4 regions of the Micromonospora sp. BL1 genome follow, and region 4 is predicted to be linked to each of the others. Evidence: riboswitches for the same ligand, from Rfam matches in the RefSeq annotation. Region 4 holds a riboswitch; each other region holds the start of a gene.
What was found. Region 4 has a riboswitch for cyclic di-AMP ahead of EAD96_RS30100 (NlpC/P60 family protein). Riboswitches for the same ligand answer to the same signal wherever they lie in the genome.
Positions count from the first base shown of each region.

Region 1 (4,202 bases), on a different contig from region 4:
TGCACGTCGACAGCGCGGAGTCGACCACCAGCACCGCGTACGACAAGCTCACCGTCAAGGCGGGCAGCACCACGCTGGCCACCTACTCCAACCTGAACAAGGCCACCGGCTACGTGCAGCGGTCCTTCGACATCTCGTCGCTCGCGGGCACCACGGCGACCATCTCGTTCAGCGGCGTGGAGGACAGCTCGTTGCAGACGTCCTTCGTCGTCGACGACACCGCGGTCACCCTGAGCTGACCGTGGCGTAGCGCGGCCGGTCGTCGTCCTCCCGGCGGCCGGCCGCCTCGTCGTGCCAGAGCCTCGTCGTGCCAGAGCCTCGTCGTGCCAGAGCCTCGTCGTGCCGGCCGGGCCGTGCCGGGCGTCGCGGGGTCGCGGCGCCACGCGGCCGTCGGGTCAGGCCGGGCGGCCGGCCCGGGACGGGGTGCCGCGGTCGCGGTGGATCCGCGCGGCCGCCTCGTGCATCGCGCGGCCGAACAGCTCGGCCTGGTCGCCCATGGTGCCGAGCCGTGCGGCGAGCGCGTCGGCGTCGGCCCGCGCCGACGCGCTGACCTGGGCGTCCAGCTCGGACAGCGCGGCGTTGGCGGCGGTGACGAGGTGTCCGCAGAGGACGTCGAGGCGCTCGCCGGCCAGCTCCGGGTCGACCGTCACGGAATCCAGCCGGCCACCCTGGACGGCGACCGCGCGGACCCGCCCGCCGGCGGCCGTGCCCTCGGCGCGGAGCAGGTCGCCCGGCTCGCCGTCGGCGTGCGCCGAGGCCCGGGAGCGCATCGCGGTGAGCGCCTGCTGCGTGCGGGTCAGCAGCTCGTCGAGGCTCGCGGCCGCCGAGAACGGGTCGTTGGTCATTTCCGCGCTTTCTTCACGTCTTAGCCGAGCACCGTGACCCTAGCAACCGGCTCCGACGAATCGCGGTCACCGGCTGTCGCGGGCCGCGCCCCGGCGCCGCGAGCAGGCCGGACACCGGCGACGCGGCGTGTCGCGGACGGGTGAACGCCCGGCCGGACGGACCGGCCGGGCGTTCTCCGGCCGCTGTCAGCGCAGGCGCAGCCGCTGACCGGGGAAGATCAGGCCCGGGTCGTCGCCGACCACTGCCCGGTTGCGCTCGTGCAGGGCACGCCAGCCGCCGTCGACGCGCTGCGCCACGGCGATCTCCGACAGGGTGTCCCCGCGCCGGACCACGTACGTCCCGGCACCGCTCGTGGGCTGCGGCGCGGCCTTCGTCGCGGGCCGCTCCGGCGCGGCCCTGCGCGGGGCCGGCCGCTCCGGGGCGGCCTTGCGCGGAGTGGCCTTCGTGGTGGCCCGCTCGCCGGCCCCGGCCGACCCGGCGTTCGCCGAGCCGCCCTTCCTGCCGCAGACCGGCCACGCGCCGATGCCCTGACCGCGCAGCACCTTCTCGGCGACGGCGATCTGCTCGGAGCGGCTGGCCAGGTCGGCGCGGGCGGCGTACTTCTTGCCGCCGTAGCCGTTCCAGGTGGCGCGGGAGAACTGGAGCCCGCCGTAGTAGCCGTTGCCGGTGTTGATCTTCCAGTTGCCGCCTGACTCGCAGCGCGCGACCGCGTCCCAGTTGACGCCCGCGCTGGCCGGGTCGGCCGGGCCGAAGAGGGTCGCGGCGCCGACGGCGGCGCCGGCCAGAACCGCCCCGAGAGCGGTACGGCGGCTTCGGGCTGAGTATTCAGTTGCCATGTGGATTCCTCCACGCCGACGAGGTGAGCTGTCGGGTTCGGGCCGAGGAGCCCGGCCGCCGGTGGCGGCTTCACCCCGAGGTGACGATGCACCGTGGAACGCGTGGTTCCCCCGCTCCCGCGCGAGGTTCGGTTACCGGGGACGGCGGCGGGATTTGGCGTTTCCGGCCCGCGGTGTCCGCGTCTGCGAACGAAACCGACGCTAGGAGCGTTTTGCGACGATCGTCCACTTCTTGTGATGCTCTTCACCCGGCCGGGCTACCGGCGGCGGCGCTACGGTGGCAGGGCCAGGCAAGATCACGGGAGGACGGGACGGATGACCGATCACGGACACGAGCTGACCTTCGGCGGCTTCCTCACCCCCGCCGCCGGGCAGCCCGACCAGGTGGTGGCGCTCGCCCGGCTCTGCGAGCAGGTCGGGCTGGACCTGGTCACGTTCCAGGACCACCCGTACCAGCCGGGCTTCCTGGACACCTGGACGCTGATGTCCTACGTGGGCGCCGCCACCGAGCGCATCCGCCTGGCCGGCAACGTACTCAACCTGCCGCTGCGCCAGCCGGTGGTGCTGGCCCGCAGCATCGCCAGCCTGGACCTGCTCACCGGCGGCCGGGTCGAGCTGGGGCTCGGCGCGGGCGCGTTCTGGGACGCGATCGAGGCGACCGGCGGGCGGCGCCTGTCCCCCGGCGCCGCCGTCGAAGCCCTGGACGAGGCGATCCGGGTGATCCGCGAGGTCTGGGACACCGACCGGCGCGGCATGATCCGGGTCGACGGCGAGCACTACCGGGTGGTCGGTGCCAAGCGCGGGCCGGCGCCGGCGCACCCGGTGGGCATCTGGGTCGGCGCGTACAAGCCGCGCATGCTGCGCCTGGTGGGCCGCGCCGCGGACGGCTGGCTGCCGTCCCTGTCGTACCTGCCGAAGGGCCCCGACGAGCTGCCCGCCCTGAACGCGCTCGTCGACGAGGGTGCCCAGGCCGCCGGGCGCGACCCGGCCGCGATCCGCCGCATGCTCAACGTGACCGGCACGTTCGCCCGTTCGTCGGCCGGTTTCCTGGCCGGGCCGCCGGAGCAGTGGGTGGAGGAACTGGCCGGGCTCACGCTGGAGCACGGCATCACCACGTTCATCCTCGGCAGCGACGAGCCGCGCGCGATCCAGATCTTCGGCCAGGAGGTCGCGCCCGCCGTGCGGGAGCTGGTCGCCGCCGGGCAGCACCTGGTGGACGTGCACGACCATCTGCGCCAGGAGCTGGCCCAGGTGCGCGACCTGCTGGAACAGGTCAAGCAGGGCTCGGTCACGCCGGGCCGGGCGCGGGCCGCGCTGAACGAGATGACCATGCGGCAGAACAACTGGACGCTCGGGGCGTACTGCGCGGCCTACTGCACGATGGTCACCCAGCACCACGGGCTGGAGGACGCCTCGATCTTCCCGCACCTGCGCCGATCCGAGGCCGGGCTGGCCGCCGTGCTGGACCGCCTGGAGGAGGAGCACGTGGTGATCCACGGCGTGGTGGAGAGCGTGGACCGGGCACTCGTGGAGCTGGTCCGCCGGCCCGGCGACTTCACCGGACTCCAGGAGGCGGTGGACCTGCTCACCGACACGTTGCTGTCGCACCTGTCGTACGAGGAGCACCAGATCGTCGAGCCGCTGGCCCGGCACGGTTTCTTCCCCGGCCAGCTGTGAGGTAGCTGACTTTTGGTTCCTTAAGTCAGGGGGGTACCGTCGACGCCATGACGGACCTCCTTGCGCAGCGTGACTCCTGGTCCACCGCCAACTGCTCGATCGCCCGGGCGCTCGAGGTGGTCGGCAACCGCACCACGCTGCTCCTGCTGCGGGAGGCGTCGTTCGGCACCCGCCGCTTCGACGACTTCGCCCGGCGGGTCGGCGTCAGCGAGCCGGTGGCCGCCGCACGCCTCAAGCAGCTCGTCGCCGACGGGCTGCTCGACCGGCGTCCCTACCGCGAGCCCGGGCAGCGCACCCGCGACGAGTACGTGCTCACTGCGAAGGGAAGCGACCTGATCCCGGTGCTCGTCGCGCTGCGGCAGTGGGGCGACGCGTACGCCGCCGACGAGGCCGGCCCGGCGGTCCGGGTGGCCCACGACGAGTGCGGCGCGCCGGTGCACGCGCGGCTGCGCTGCGACGCCGGGCACGACGTACCGCCCGGCGAACTGGCCGTCCTGCCCGGTCCGGGCCTGCTGTCCGCCTGACCTCCCTTCCCCACCACACCTCGGAGCGAGACCATGAAGATCGCTGGAAGCACCGCCCTGGTCACCGGCGCCAACCGCGGCTTCGGCCGGCACCTGGCCGCCGAACTCGTCGCGCGCGGCGCCACCGTCTGGGCCGGCGCCCGCAACCCGGACACCGTGGACCTGCCCGGCGTCACCCCGGTACGCCTCGACATCACCGACCCAGCGTCGGTGGCCGCCGCCGCCGAGCGGGCCGGTGACGTGACGCTGCTGGTCAACAACGCCGGCGTGAGCACCGGCACCGACCTGCTCGACGGCGACCTCGCGCAGATCCGGCTGG
Region 1 covers NZ_RCVK01000308.1:8,356-12,557, reverse strand. The annotation lists gene EAD96_RS23240 (M4 family metallopeptidase) at 1-239, shown strand, start outside; gene EAD96_RS23235 (YbaB/EbfC family nucleoid-associated protein) at 396-845, opposite strand; gene EAD96_RS23230 (transglycosylase family protein) at 1,032-1,682, opposite strand; cyclic di-AMP (ydaO/yuaA leader) riboswitch at 1,681-1,826, opposite strand; gene EAD96_RS23225 (LLM class flavin-dependent oxidoreductase) at 1,998-3,359, shown strand; gene EAD96_RS23220 (helix-turn-helix domain-containing protein) at 3,407-3,883, shown strand; gene EAD96_RS23215 (SDR family oxidoreductase) at 3,917-4,202, shown strand, end outside.
Region 1: linked by a shared signal. The riboswitch ahead of EAD96_RS23230 (transglycosylase family protein) and the one ahead of EAD96_RS30100 (NlpC/P60 family protein) in region 4 are both predicted to bind cyclic di-AMP.

Region 2 (4,202 bases), on a different contig from region 4:
ACGGGTCGTCGGACCCGTCACGCACCGACGAGGTCGTAGCCGGCCTCGTCGACCGCCGCGCGGACCGCGTCCGCGTCCAGCGGGTTCTGACTGGTGACGGTGACCCGGCCGCTGGCCAGGTCGACCTGGACGTCGGTGACGCCCGGCAGTGCGCTCAGCTCGGTGCTCACCGAGTTGACGCAGTGCCCGCAGGTCATGCCGCTCACCTGGTAGGTGGTCTCCATCTCGCCCTCCGATCTGATACCCCCCAGGGGTACGTTCGGAACGTTAGCATACCCCCGAGGGGTACGCTATCCTCGGTTTCATGACCGCGCCGTCCAGCCCGACCCGGGGCTACACCGCCAGCAAGGACCAACTCCTCGCCCGGCTCCGCCGGATCGAGGGCCAGGTCCGTGGCATCGAGAAGATGGTCGAGGACGACCGATACTGCATCGACGTGCTGACCCAGATCTCGGCCATCCAGGCGGCGCTGGACAAGGTCGGCCTGGGCCTGCTCGACGGCCACGCCCGGCACTGCATGCACGAGGGCGCCGCCGAGGGCCGGGCCGACGAGATGGCGACCGAGATGATGGCCGCCGTCGGCCGCCTGATGAAGCGCGGCTGAGCGGGACCTCCGGCCCTCGTAGCGGGGCACATCGACCCGCGCCGACGCGGTCGTGCCGGTCGTACCGTCGAAGTGGCGGGCAGGCCGGCCCGGCGGACCCGCGGCGACGGACGGAGGGCGGCCCGATGATGTGGCAGAGCCCGATGATGGGCTGGATGTGGATCTGGTCCCTGCTGGTGCTCGCGGTGCTGGCGGGGCTCGTCTGGGCGGCCGTGCGGTGGACCGGCCCGCAGTACCTGGGCCCGACGACGGCCAGGCGCATCCTGGACGAGCGGTACGCCCGCGGCGAGATCGACGAGGACGAGTACCGGCGACGCCGGGCCGGCCTGGGCTGATCCGCGCGGAGCGCGTCACGGTCACGGTGCCCGGAAGCGCCCGGCCGGGTTGCCTACCATGGCCGGGCGACGACCCGGACGTGGTCGACACGTCCACGCCGGCCGGGTGACCAGACCGGTCCGGCGGACCAGGCGTCGCCGCGACCGTTGGGAGAGACGCCATGGGTGCCGACCACACCCACCCCGCACCCGCCGCGCCGCCGGGCGTACGACGGCTGCTCGTCGCCGTGGTGGTGCCGCTGTTCGTGATCACCGTGATCGCGGCGCTGGTGCTCTGGCCCCGGCAGGACCGGGAGCCGGTCGGCGGCGCGGACGTCCCCCGCTACCACGGCACCGTGACCCGGGTGGTCACCGAACCCTGCCCGCCGACCCCGGAGTCCCCGGACGGCGCAGGTGGCCCCTGCGGCACGGTGACGGCGACCGTCGAGCAGGGCCCGGACGCGGGCCGGCAGGTCGAGACACCGATCCCGGCCGGGCCGGGCGCACCCCGGGTCGCGGTCGGCGACGAGGTCGTCCTGGTCGAGCTGACCGACCCGGCCGACCCGGCGGTGAAGTCCTACAACATCGCCGAACACCAGCGCGGCACGCCACTGATCTGGCTGATGGTGCTCTTCGCCGCCGCGATCGTGGCGTTCGGCCGCTGGCGCGGTCTCGCCGCGCTCGGCGGCCTGGTGGCCAGCTTCGCCATCCTGCTCGGCTTCGTGCTGCCGGGCATCGGCGCCGGTCAGCCTCCGCTGCTGGTGGCGATCGTGGGCGCCGCGTTGATCATGTTCGTGGTGCTCTACCTGACCCACGGCGTCACCGCGCAGACGTCGGTGGCGGTGCTCGGCACGCTCGGCAGCCTGGTGGTCACCGGCGTGCTCGGCCTGCTCGCCACGTCCGCCACCCACCTGACCGGATTCGGCAGCGAGGACGCCACCACGCTGTCCATGTTCCAGGGCGACGTGGACCTGCACGGCCTGCTGCTGGCCGGCATCATCATCGGCTCGCTGGGCGTGCTGGACGACGTCACGGTCACCCAGGCGGCCACCGTCACCGAACTGGCGCACGCCAACCCCGGCCTGTCCCGGCGGCAGCTCTACCGGGCCGCGACCCGGGTCGGCCGGGCGCACATCGCGTCCACCGTCAACACCATCGTGCTGGCGTACGCGGGCGCCTCGCTGCCGCTGCTGCTCCTGCTGGTCGCCGACTCCCGCCCGGTGAGCGAGATCCTCACGAGCGAGTTCCTCGCCCAGGAGATCGTCCGCAGCGCGGTGGCCACGCTCGGCCTGATCGCCGCCGTACCGCTGACGACCGGACTGGCCGCGGTCGTGACCACCGCCGGACGGCGCTCGCGCGGCGCGGAGCCGGCGCCACCCGCGGCCCGGCCGCCGGCCGGACGGGACGACGCGCTGGAGGCGCTCGGCGGCGGGAAGAGCACGGAGGCCGCATGGTGACACTCCGCAGCGTGACCATCGATCTCAAACGCGACGCTGGTCACGGTGCGCCACGGCGAAATCTCGCTATTGGTCGGCTTCCGGACGTAGATCCTCAGGAGTGCTGTCAGGTAACCTCGCTGCCGGTCACCGCCGAAGGCGCGCACCGGCGCCAGCGGTGCCGCCGCCCAATCGCCCGCGGGCGAGCCGGGGAACCAGGTACATGGGGTGAATCCGCGACAGCGGTAGGGGCCACTTCCGTCCCGAACCCGTCAGCTAACCCGGTCGGCGGCCGACGGAAGGGAACACTGTGACGGCACCCCTGCGCCGCTGGCTGACACCCGTGGTGGCCGTGCTGACCTCGCTGGCAGTGCTGGCCGGGCCGGCCCCGGCGACCGCGGCCCCCACCGCGGCGGCACCCGGCACCCCCTCGGGGCACGAGGAGGACGGCGAACCGCCGCTCATCACCGAGGCGATCGACGCCGCCAACCGGAACTTCCTCCAGGCCAAGGCGAAGCTCGCCAAGTCGCAGGACCGCCAGCGGCGGCTGGCGGCCGAGGTGAAGACGGCACAGGCCGAACTCGACGCGCTCAGCCCGCAGGTCAACCAGCTCGCCGCCCAGTCCTACCGGACCGGCCGGATGGGCGCCATGGCGATGCTGCTGGAGAGCAACTCACCCGACTCGTTCGTCCGCCGGGTCAACGCCCTGGACGAGCTGAACCTCCTCAACGCGCAGCGCCTGGCCGCCATCAACGCGGTCAAGACCCGCGCCGAGCAGGCCAAGATCGCGCTCGACGCCGAGGTGCGCGAGCAGGAGAAGCAGAAGAACGCGATGGAGCGCGAGAAGGTGCAGGCCGAGCGCGCGCTGAAGCTCGTCGGCGGTCTCGGCTTCACCGGCGGCCTGGTCTCCGCCACCTCACCGGTCGCCAAGATCGCCCCCGGCCGCACGGCCGACGGCGGCTGGAAGGCCGAGTCGTGCAGCGAGGACGACCCCACCACGTCGGGCTGCGTCACCCCGCGCACGCTGCACGCGTACAAGGAGGTCCGGCGCGCGGGCTTCAAGCGCTTCGTGGGCTGCTACCGGCCCGGCGGGCCGTGGGAGCACCCCAAGGGCAAGGCGTGCGACTGGTCGCTCCAGAACAGCGGCTTCGCGCCCTGGCACAACAACGACACCCGCCGGTACGGCAACGAGGTCGCCGCGTTCCTCATCCGCAACGCCGACCGGCTGGGCATCTACTACGTCATCTGGAACCGGCAGATCTGGTTCCCGGCCACCGGCTGGAGTTCGTACAGCGGACCGTCGAACCACACCGACCACGTCCACATGTCGCTGCTCTGACCCGGACACGGTAAAAGGGGCCGCCCTCGGGCGGCCCCTTTTCGTCTTCCCGGCGGCTCAGCCGGCCAGCGCCGGGTCGGCGGGCGCCGCCGGAGCGGGCAGCGGGGCCGGGGACTGCGCCACGGTCCGCACCTCGCCGCCGGCGAGCCGGTACGACATGCCCACCACCGTGCACCGCCCGGCCGCCACCCGCTCGGCCAGCACGGCGGAGCGGGCCAGCAGCGTCTCGACGGTCTGCGCGATGTGCACGTCGATGATGCCGTCGAGGTCGTTGACGCCCTGGCGGGAGGCGCGCAGCAGGCTGGGCGATACCGCGTCCACCACCGCGCCCAGGTGCCCGACCAGGGCGGCCCCGGTCCGGAACCCCTCCCGGGCGGCCTGGACCGCGCCGCACGAGTCGTGCCCGAGCACCACCACGAGCGGCGTGCCGAGCACGGTGACCGCGTACTCGACGCTGCCGAGCACCTCCGGCCCGGCGGTGTGCCCGGCCGTACGCACCACGAAGAGGT
Region 2 covers NZ_RCVK01000222.1:20,396-24,597, reverse strand. The annotation lists gene EAD96_RS12935 (heavy-metal-associated domain-containing protein) at 18-224, opposite strand; gene EAD96_RS12930 (metal-sensitive transcriptional regulator) at 305-604, shown strand; gene EAD96_RS12925 (SHOCT domain-containing protein) at 730-939, shown strand; gene EAD96_RS12920 (YibE/F family protein) at 1,101-2,375, shown strand; cyclic di-AMP (ydaO/yuaA leader) riboswitch at 2,530-2,661, shown strand; gene EAD96_RS12915 (hypothetical protein) at 2,665-3,693, shown strand; gene EAD96_RS12910 (carbonic anhydrase) at 3,751-4,202, opposite strand, start outside.
Region 2: linked by a shared signal. The riboswitch ahead of EAD96_RS12915 (hypothetical protein) and the one ahead of EAD96_RS30100 (NlpC/P60 family protein) in region 4 are both predicted to bind cyclic di-AMP.

Region 3 (4,202 bases), on a different contig from region 4:
CCAGCCTTCAGGCCAAGGGCATGGAGTACGACGGCGTGGTGCTGGTGGCGCCGGGTGAGATCCGGGCCGATCCCGGCTCGGGCGTCCGCACGCTCTACGTGGCGCTGTCCCGGGCGACCCAGCGCCTCACCACGCTCGACCCGGTGGGGTGACCGGCCCCGCCGCCACCCACAGTTCACTTGCATACATAGCGATGTGAACATACATTGGGCCGGGCCGGTACGCGGCAGGGAGGGTGTTGGCGTGGGCGCAGGTCATGACCACAGCGGTGCGGTGGCCAACGCGGCACACCGCCACCGGGGCCGCCTCTGGGCCGCGTTCGCGCTGCTCGCCGCCCTGATGGTGGTCGAGGCGGTGGCCGCCTTCACCACCGGCTCGCTGGCGCTGCTCTCCGACGCCGGGCACATGTTCACCGACGTCCTCGGCATCGGCATGGCCCTCGCGGCGATCACCGCCACCCGCCGGGCCGGCACCGACCCGCAGCGCACGTTCGGGCTCTACCGGCTGGAGGTGCTCGCCGCCCTCGCCAACGCCGTGCTGCTCGGCGCCGTCGCCATCTACGTCCTGGTCGAGGCGGTACGCCGCTTCGGCGAGCCGCCGGAGGTGCTGGCCGGCCCGATGCTGGTGGTGGCGGTGCTCGGCCTGCTCGCCAACATCGTCGCGTTCGCGCTGCTGCGCGCCGGGTCGAAGGAGAGCATCAACCTGCGCGGGGCGTACCTGGAGGTGCTCGGCGACCTGCTCGGCTCGCTCGGCGTGATCGCCGCCGCCCTGGTCATCGCGGTGACCGACTGGTGGTGGGCGGACCCGCTGGTCGCCGTCGGGATCGGCCTGTTCATCCTGCCGCGCACCTGGCGGCTCGGCCGGGCCGCGCTGCGCATCCTGGTGCAGGCCGCGCCGGAACACCTCCAGGTGACCGCCGTGCACGACCGGCTGGCCGCCGTACCCGGCGTGGCCGAGGTGCACGACCTGCACGTCTGGACGCTCACCTCGGGCATGGAGGTGGCCTCGGCGCACCTGACCACCGACCCGGGCGTGGACCCGGCCGGCGTGCTGGCCGCCGCGCGGGCCGCCCTGCACGAGGACTTCTCCATCGATCACGCCACGTTGCAGGTCGAACCCGGAGCGTCGGCCGGAGTGTGCGGACAGACCGAGTGGTGATTAGGACACACTTAAATCACTGTGGCTAATGTAGTCTTATGCCGGTTTTGCCCCGCCTAGTGGCACTGCTCCACGGAGCCGTGCCCGGGCAGCGCCGGTAGTCTCGGTCGCGGCCGCACCCGCGGGCGCCACCGGCCCCGGTGGGGCGGCCGTCGCCTAATCGTCCGCAGGGACGAGCCGGGGAACCACGTACGTGGGGTGCATCCGCGTCAGCGGTAGGGATCTTCCGTCCCGAACCCGTCAGCTAACCCGGTCGGCGCTGACGGAAGGACGTGTGAATGCCCCCAGTGGCACCTGTACGACGGACGGCCGCCCGGTTGGCGGCCCTGCTCGTCGCGACGCTGACCCTCGGCGTCGCGACCGTTCCGGCCTCCCCCGCCTCGGCGGCACCCGCGACCGGCCTGCTCGCCGCCGCGCCCGGCGACGACGAGGGCGGCACGCCCGAACTGCGCGCCCAGCTCGACGCGGCCAGCAAGGGCTGGCTGGAGGCGAAGGCCGCGCTCAACCGGTCGGTGAACCGGCAGAAGCAACTCAACGAACAACTCAAGACGGTCGGCGCCGAACTGGCCGTTCGGGACGCCAAGGTCGGCGAGATCGCCGCCGTGGCGTACCGCAACGGCCGCCTCGGCACCGCCGGGGCGCTGCTCGGCAGCAGCAGCCCGGAGGGCTTCATGGACCGGGCCGCCGCGCTGGAGCAGGTCGCCGCGCACGAGGACCGCACGCTGCGCGACCTGATCGCGACCCGTGACGAGGCCACCCGCACCCGCACCGAGCTCGACGGCGAGATCCGCGAGCAGCGCAAGCAGGTGGCGGTGATGGGCAAGCGCAAGGAGCAGGCCGAGCGTGCCCTCGAGGTGGCGAACGACCGGGCCTCGCGCAGCAGCAGCGGCGGTGGCAGCGTCCAGGGCACCTCCAGCAAGAACGCGAAGCCCGCGCCGCGCAACTCGGACGGCTCCTGGCCGTCGGAGTCGTGCAGCGTCAACGACCCGACCCCGGCGAACGGCTGCATCACCCCACGCACGCTGCACGCGCTGCAACAGGCCAAGGCGGCGGGCTTCACCCGGTACGTCTCCTGCCACCGGCCCAGCGGCTCGGGTGAGCACCCGAAGGGGCGCGCCTGCGACTTCGCCGCGCAGAAGAGCGGCTTCGGCGGCGTGGCCACCGGCGGCGACCGGACGTACGGCAACAACCTGGCCGCGTACTTCGTGCGCAACGCCGACCCGCTCGCCGTGCTCTACGTGATCTGGTTCAAGCAGATCTGGCTGCCCAGCAGCGGGTGGAAGTCGTACAGCGGCGGCAACGGCGACCCGTCCAGCGACCACACCAACCACGTGCACCTGTCGGTGTACTGAGCGCGCCCTGGAGGGCGGCCGGATCAGGCCGGCCGGCCCTCCAGGGTCGCTCCGAGACGCGCCGCCAGGCCCAGGTGAGCCGCCCGGGCCTGGCGGAACGCGTACCCGAACAGCGGTGCCGGTGCGGTGAGCGTGATCTCCACGTCGATGCGTACCGTGCCGTCGGGCTCGTCGCGCAGGCGGGTGTGGTTGCGTACCGTCGTCGCGGGCTGCTGCCGCGCCACGGTGACCACCTCGTCCTCGCCGGCGATCAACACGTCCGCCTGGTACGTGACCGGGAAGTGCAGCGGGCCGAGTTGCAGCCGGTCGGTGATCGCGTAGCTGGCCAGCGCGCCCGGCCGGGCCGGCAGCTTCCGGACCCGGACGATCAGCGGATGCAGCTCGCCCTGGCGACTCAGGTCACCCAGTAGCGCCACCGCCTCGGCCCGGGTGCACCGGGCCTGCACGGTGTAGCTGAAGCTGTCGCTGCTCTGCAAGCGGGCCCCCTCGCCGTCGTGCGTCGCGACGATCGTCCCGTACCGACGCCGGACTGGCAACGGGTAGAAGGTCCCCTGGCAGCAGGGGGTGTGAACGGCGCTCAGGCGCCGGGCAGCACCTCGGGGGTGTCGTCGGCGAACCACGGCTCGGGCGCGCCGAACAGGCCGAGCAGGCCGGTCACCCAGAGCTGCCGGTGCACGAACCGGCTCGGCTCGGTGACCACCAGCTTGACGCCGCTGACCTCGCAGGTCTGGAAGCCCGCGACCATGGCGCTGATGCCGACCGAGTCGATGAACGTGACGAGCCGCATGTTCAGCTCGATCCGCGAGGGGCGGCCCTTCGCGAGCACTTCGGCGATCGCTTCCCGCACCTCGTACGCGGTGTCGACGTCGATCTCCCCACGGGGCGCGATCTGGACGACACCACCCGGCCGCACCGACTTCACGATCGACAGGCTCACGCGAGCACCTCCACTCGCCCATGACGGGCGCCTCATCAGTACGCGGGCCGCGACCGAGCGTATTCCTCCGACGGCCCGGTCGCCACCCCCCGGGATGAGCAATTCGCGAACTGGGCACACCTGGGCGTACCCAATCCGGACCTCCGGGTTCCAGTTTCCCCTTCAGGGCGGGCCGCGGCCAACCCTGCGGCCGGGCGGGCCCGGCCGATCCGCCGACCAGGGTAGCGGGCGCACGCACGTCCCGTGGGCACCGGTCCGGCGCGTTCGGGTGGTTCGTCCCGTTCGCTGCCCGGGCCGCCCGTGACCCGGACATGGTTTGCCAGGCGTGCCGGTGGGGCACTGCCCGAGACAGTGAACCCGCCGGATGGACACCGGAGTCCGAAGTGGCCGCCGGCCTTCGGCACCCGAGGAGGTAGAACGATGTTCGGATCCAACCTGCTGGACCGCCGGGGCAAGGCCGAGCGGGTCGCCGACCAGGCGTGGCAGCACCTGCTCTCCGCCGCCGGTTCCGCCGGTGACAGCGTGCGCGACGCCACCCGTACCGCCCGCCGCAGCTCCTCCGGCCTGGCCGACGACGCCACCGACCTGGTCGGCAGCGCCGCCGAGGAGGCACGCCGCCGGGCCGGTCTCGCGTTCGACGCGCTCGCCGGCCGCCGGCCCGCGCTGCCCTGGACGCTGCTGATCGCGGCGGCGCTCGCCGGCGCGGCGATCGGCTGGGCCGCCGGGACCGCGGCGCGCGCCGCCGGCAGCCGGGA
Region 3 covers NZ_RCVK01000416.1:49,963-54,164, forward strand. The annotation lists gene EAD96_RS30470 (AAA family ATPase) at 1-152, shown strand, start outside; gene EAD96_RS30475 (cation diffusion facilitator family transporter) at 244-1,158, shown strand; cyclic di-AMP (ydaO/yuaA leader) riboswitch at 1,302-1,432, shown strand; gene EAD96_RS30480 (hypothetical protein) at 1,437-2,510, shown strand; gene EAD96_RS30485 (SRPBCC family protein) at 2,534-2,986, opposite strand; gene EAD96_RS30490 (STAS domain-containing protein) at 3,088-3,447, opposite strand; gene EAD96_RS30495 (hypothetical protein) at 3,868-4,202, shown strand, end outside.
Region 3: linked by a shared signal. The riboswitch ahead of EAD96_RS30480 (hypothetical protein) and the one ahead of EAD96_RS30100 (NlpC/P60 family protein) in region 4 are both predicted to bind cyclic di-AMP.

Region 4 (4,202 bases):
GACCTGGTGTTCTTCGGCTCCGACCTGCATCATGTCGGGCTCTATCTCGGCAACGGGGTGATGGTGCACGCGCCACGTACCGGCAAACCGGTCCAGGTGTCGAGCATCAACACCCAGCCGCTCGCCGGCTTCGTCCGGGTCAGCTGACCCGCAACCCCTGACAGCGGGAAGGCCCCCGGTCCACACGGACCGGGGGCCTTCCCGTGTGCGGTGACGGTTCAGCGCGGCGCGCCGACCGGGGACGGCAGGATCAGCACGTCGTCCAGGTTCACGAACATGATCCGGTGACCGAACTGGACCTGCACGTAGCGGTTCTCGCCGCGGACCACGGTCCGGTCACCCGGTGCGGAACCGTCGAACGAGACCGCCCGGTAGTACTCGCCGGGCAGCACCCCGCCGACCGCGTACCGCTGGCCGGCGGCGAACGTGTACTGCAGCGGCGAGATGGCCTGGTACGGGATGGTGTCCGGGTAGGCGGCCTGCTCCGGGTAGGCCCGCCCGTACACCGGGATGGTGGCCTTGCCGGGCCGCGGCGTCACGACGAAGCCGGTGGCCCACTTGGCCGTCGGCGCGGAGGCCGGGTTGAGGAACCACGCCTTCTGGCCGAGGTACCAGATCGCCGTCCAGTCGCCCTGGCGGCCGGCGAGGGCGTACGTCTGGCCGGCCGAGGCGCGGGCGCCGTGGTCGGAGATGTACATGGTGTCCGGCGTGCCGTCCGGGCGCAGCCCGAGGTCGTTGACGAGCGGGGCGTCCGGGCTCGGCGCGGTCCGCAGGATCACGGCCGAGGAACCGCGCGACGGGCACGGCTCGGCCGGCGGCCGGGGCGTCGGGACGCCGGGAGGCTGCTGGTTGCAGCCGGTGAACGCGGGCCGGTTGGTGGCGAAGTCCGGGTCGATGGTGACCAGGCCGGTCCGGGGCGTGCCGGTGCCGCGGAACGGCGCCTTCATCAGGTCGAAGTAGTGCGACCAGTCCCAGTACGGTCCCGGGTCCCAGTGCATGCCGCCCACGTTGGCGGCGGTGATGCCGGGCACGTTGTCGTGGCCGATGATGTGCTGCCGGTCCATCGGGATGCCGAGCTTCAGCGCGAGGTGGCGCACCAGCTTGGCGGAGGTGCGGTACATCGCCTCCGTGTACCAGGTGCCCTGACCGGCGAAGCCCTCGTGCTCCAGGCCGATGGACTTCGCGTTGACGTACCAGTTGCCGGCGTGCCAGCCCACGTCCTTGGTCTTGATGTGCTGGGCGATGTAGCCGTCCACCGAGCGCAGCGTGTAGTGCCAGCCCAGGTAGTCGGCCCGCTTCACCAGGTCGACGCTCGGGCCGAAGTAGCCCTCGGTGTCGTGGATGACGATGTACTCGATCTTCTGCTGCTTCGGCCGGTCGCCCAGGTCGTGGTTGCCGTAGTCGCCCGGGTCGTCGCTGAGCTGCTCGTACGGCGCGGGGATCCACTCGCAGGCCAGCCGGACCGGGCACTCCAGCCCGTCCGGCCGTTCGGCGTTGCGCAGGCCGAGGCGGGCCAGGCGGGAACGGTCCGGCTGCGCGGCGGTGGCGGGAAGCGTGACCCGCTGGCCGTCGTCGGTGGTCCGGCTGGCACCCTGGCCGAGCTGGTCGTACACCTCGTCGGCGAAGGCCGCCGCCGCGTCGGAGGTGTCCGCGCCGGAGTACCGGGCCACCGCGGCGTACCAGGCCGCCGGGTCGGTGCCGGCACCGACCGGCCCACCCACGGCCTTCTGGTACGACGCCAGCAGCGCCGCGCCACCGCGGATGTTCGCGGCCGGGTCGGTCCGCAGCGTCCCCGCGTCGAGCCCGGTCAGCGCGGCGGCCGCGTCGAGCGTCTGGAGCGAGGCGGGCGGCAGCGGGGTCTCCCGCTTCGGCGCGGCGGCCGTGGCCGGGTCGAGCTTGAGCGGGCGGGCGTCGTCGCCGCGCGGGTCCTCGTCCTCGTCGACGTGGGCGCTGCCCGGCATGGCGAGGATGTGCGCGGCGTCGGTCAGGTGCATCGGGCCGTAGCCGCCGCTGGTGCTGGGCTGCCCGGTGTGGGTGTCCCAGCGGGACTCCAGATAGGAGACGCCGAGCAGCACGTTCTGCGGCACGCCGTACTCGGCCGCGGCGGCGGCGTATTGTTGTTGCCGGTCGCTCGCGGGCGCGGACGTGTCCGGCGCGGCGGTCACCGGGCCGGTCGTCGCCAGCGCGGTGGCTGTCGCCACGGCGGCGGCGAGCAGTATCCGTCTGCCCGACGGCGGGGCGGAGAGGTGCATCGAACCTCCTGGACAGGGATGGGGGTCACTGCGTTTCCACCCTCACTCCGCACACCCGTGAGGGTCAATACCTTTCCAGTGGGTAATCAGCCTTGAAAGAAAATTTCACCTCCGCGCAGGGCGCGGCACCGCATCGCGTACGGAGTGTCACGGCGCTGGAAGTTGCGGATCGATAACGGTGGTCCCTACTCTGGTGAATCGTCGGCCGCACGTCTCACCGTCCAACCCGGTCGGTGACGGTCCGACACCGCCGAGTCGCCTCCGGGCGAGCCGGGGAACCAGGTACCTGGGGTGAATCCGCAGCGATGCGGTAGGGCGGCTCCCTTCCCGCCCGAATCCGTCAGCTAACCCGGTAGGCGGTACGGAAGAAGGAGTACGGACGCCCGGTGGCACTCCATGCCCCGCGGCCGTCGTCGAACCGGTCGGTCGACCGGTCCTTCGTCGCGCCGCGTTCCCGCTGGTCCCGCTTCACCACCGCCCTCGCCGCACTGGTCGGCACCGCCGTCGTCCTGACCGGCGGCGCCACGGCGGCACACGCCGAACCCTCGGTCGCCGAGATCGAGGCCCAGATCGACCGCGACTGGAACAAGCTCGAACCGGTCATCGAACAGGTCAACGCCGTACGCGGGCAGCTCGCCGTGCGGCGCAAGCAGGCCGACGCGCTCGGCCGGCAGATCGCACCCCTCCAGGCCCGGGTGGACGCCGCACTCGGCCAGGTCGGCGGGCTCGCCGCCGACGCCTACAAGGGCGACAACCTCTCCACCGTGAACGCGCTGCTGGGCAGCCGCTCGCCCGGTGACCTGGTCAACGGCCTGGAACTGCTCGACCGCTTCGCGCACCGCCAGCACGAACAGGTGCGCTCCGTCGCCGCGCTGCGCGACGAACTGGCGGCGAAGAAGAAGCCGCTGGACGAGATGATCGCCGGCCTGGCACGTACCGAGGCCCAGCTCGCGGCGAAGAAGAAGCAGATCGATGCCGAGATCGCCAAGCTGGAGAAGCTGCGGCTCAAGGTGTACGGCAAGGGTGGCGGCGGCCCGCTGCGCCCGGCGCCGTGCCCGTCCGGCTACCCCGGCGGCCCGGCCGGTGCGGCGGTCAAGTTCGCCTGCGCCCAGATCGGCAAGATCTACGTCTGGGGCGCGGCTGGACCGGACCACTTCGACTGCTCGGGCCTCACCATGGCGGCCTGGGCCAAGGGCGGCGTCTCACTGCCGCACAGCGCACGCCAGCAGCACGGCGTGACGAAGCGGATCAGCCGGGCCGAGCTGCGCGCCGGTGACCTCGTCTTCTACTACAGCGACCTGCACCACGTGGCGATGTACGTGGGCGACGGCTGGGTGGTGCACGCCTCCCAGTCCGGCAAGCCCATCACCATGAAGCGGGTCGATGACGGCGACATCAACAGCTACGGCCGTCCCGGCTGAGGTCGTGCTCCGGGGCTCCGCCGGTGACGGCGGGGCCTCGGCGCGGCGCCCCCGGCGTTGGTGTCAGCGAGTCGGCCAGGTGCGCCAGCTCTGCCAGGACCGGCTCGGCGTCGGGCCGCGCTGCCCCTGGTAACGCGAGCCGTAGACGGCCGAGCCGTACGGGTGCTCGGCCGGCGAGGAGAGCCGGAAGATGCAGAGCTGGCCGATCTTCATGCCCGGCCAGAGCGTGATCGGCAGGTTCGCCACGTTCGACAGCTCCAGCGTGACGTGGCCGGAGAACCCCGGGTCGATGAAGCCGGCCGTCGAGTGGGTCAGCAGGCCCAGCCGGCCCAGGCTCGACTTGCCCTCCAGCCGCCCGGCGAGCTGGTCGCCCAGCGAGATCACCTCAAGCGTGGAGGCGAGCACGAACTCGCCCGGGTGCAGCACGAACGGCTGCCCCTCCGGCACCTCCACCATCGAGGTCAGGTCGTCCTGCTGGATCGACGGGTCGATGTGCGTGTAGAGGTGGTTGTTGAAGACCCGGAACAGC
Region 4 covers NZ_RCVK01000411.1:19,498-23,699, reverse strand. The annotation lists gene EAD96_RS30110 (C40 family peptidase) at 1-147, shown strand, start outside; gene EAD96_RS30105 (N-acetylmuramoyl-L-alanine amidase) at 219-2,252, opposite strand; cyclic di-AMP (ydaO/yuaA leader) riboswitch at 2,491-2,625, shown strand; gene EAD96_RS30100 (NlpC/P60 family protein) at 2,639-3,673, shown strand; gene dcd (dCTP deaminase) at 3,737-4,202, opposite strand, start outside.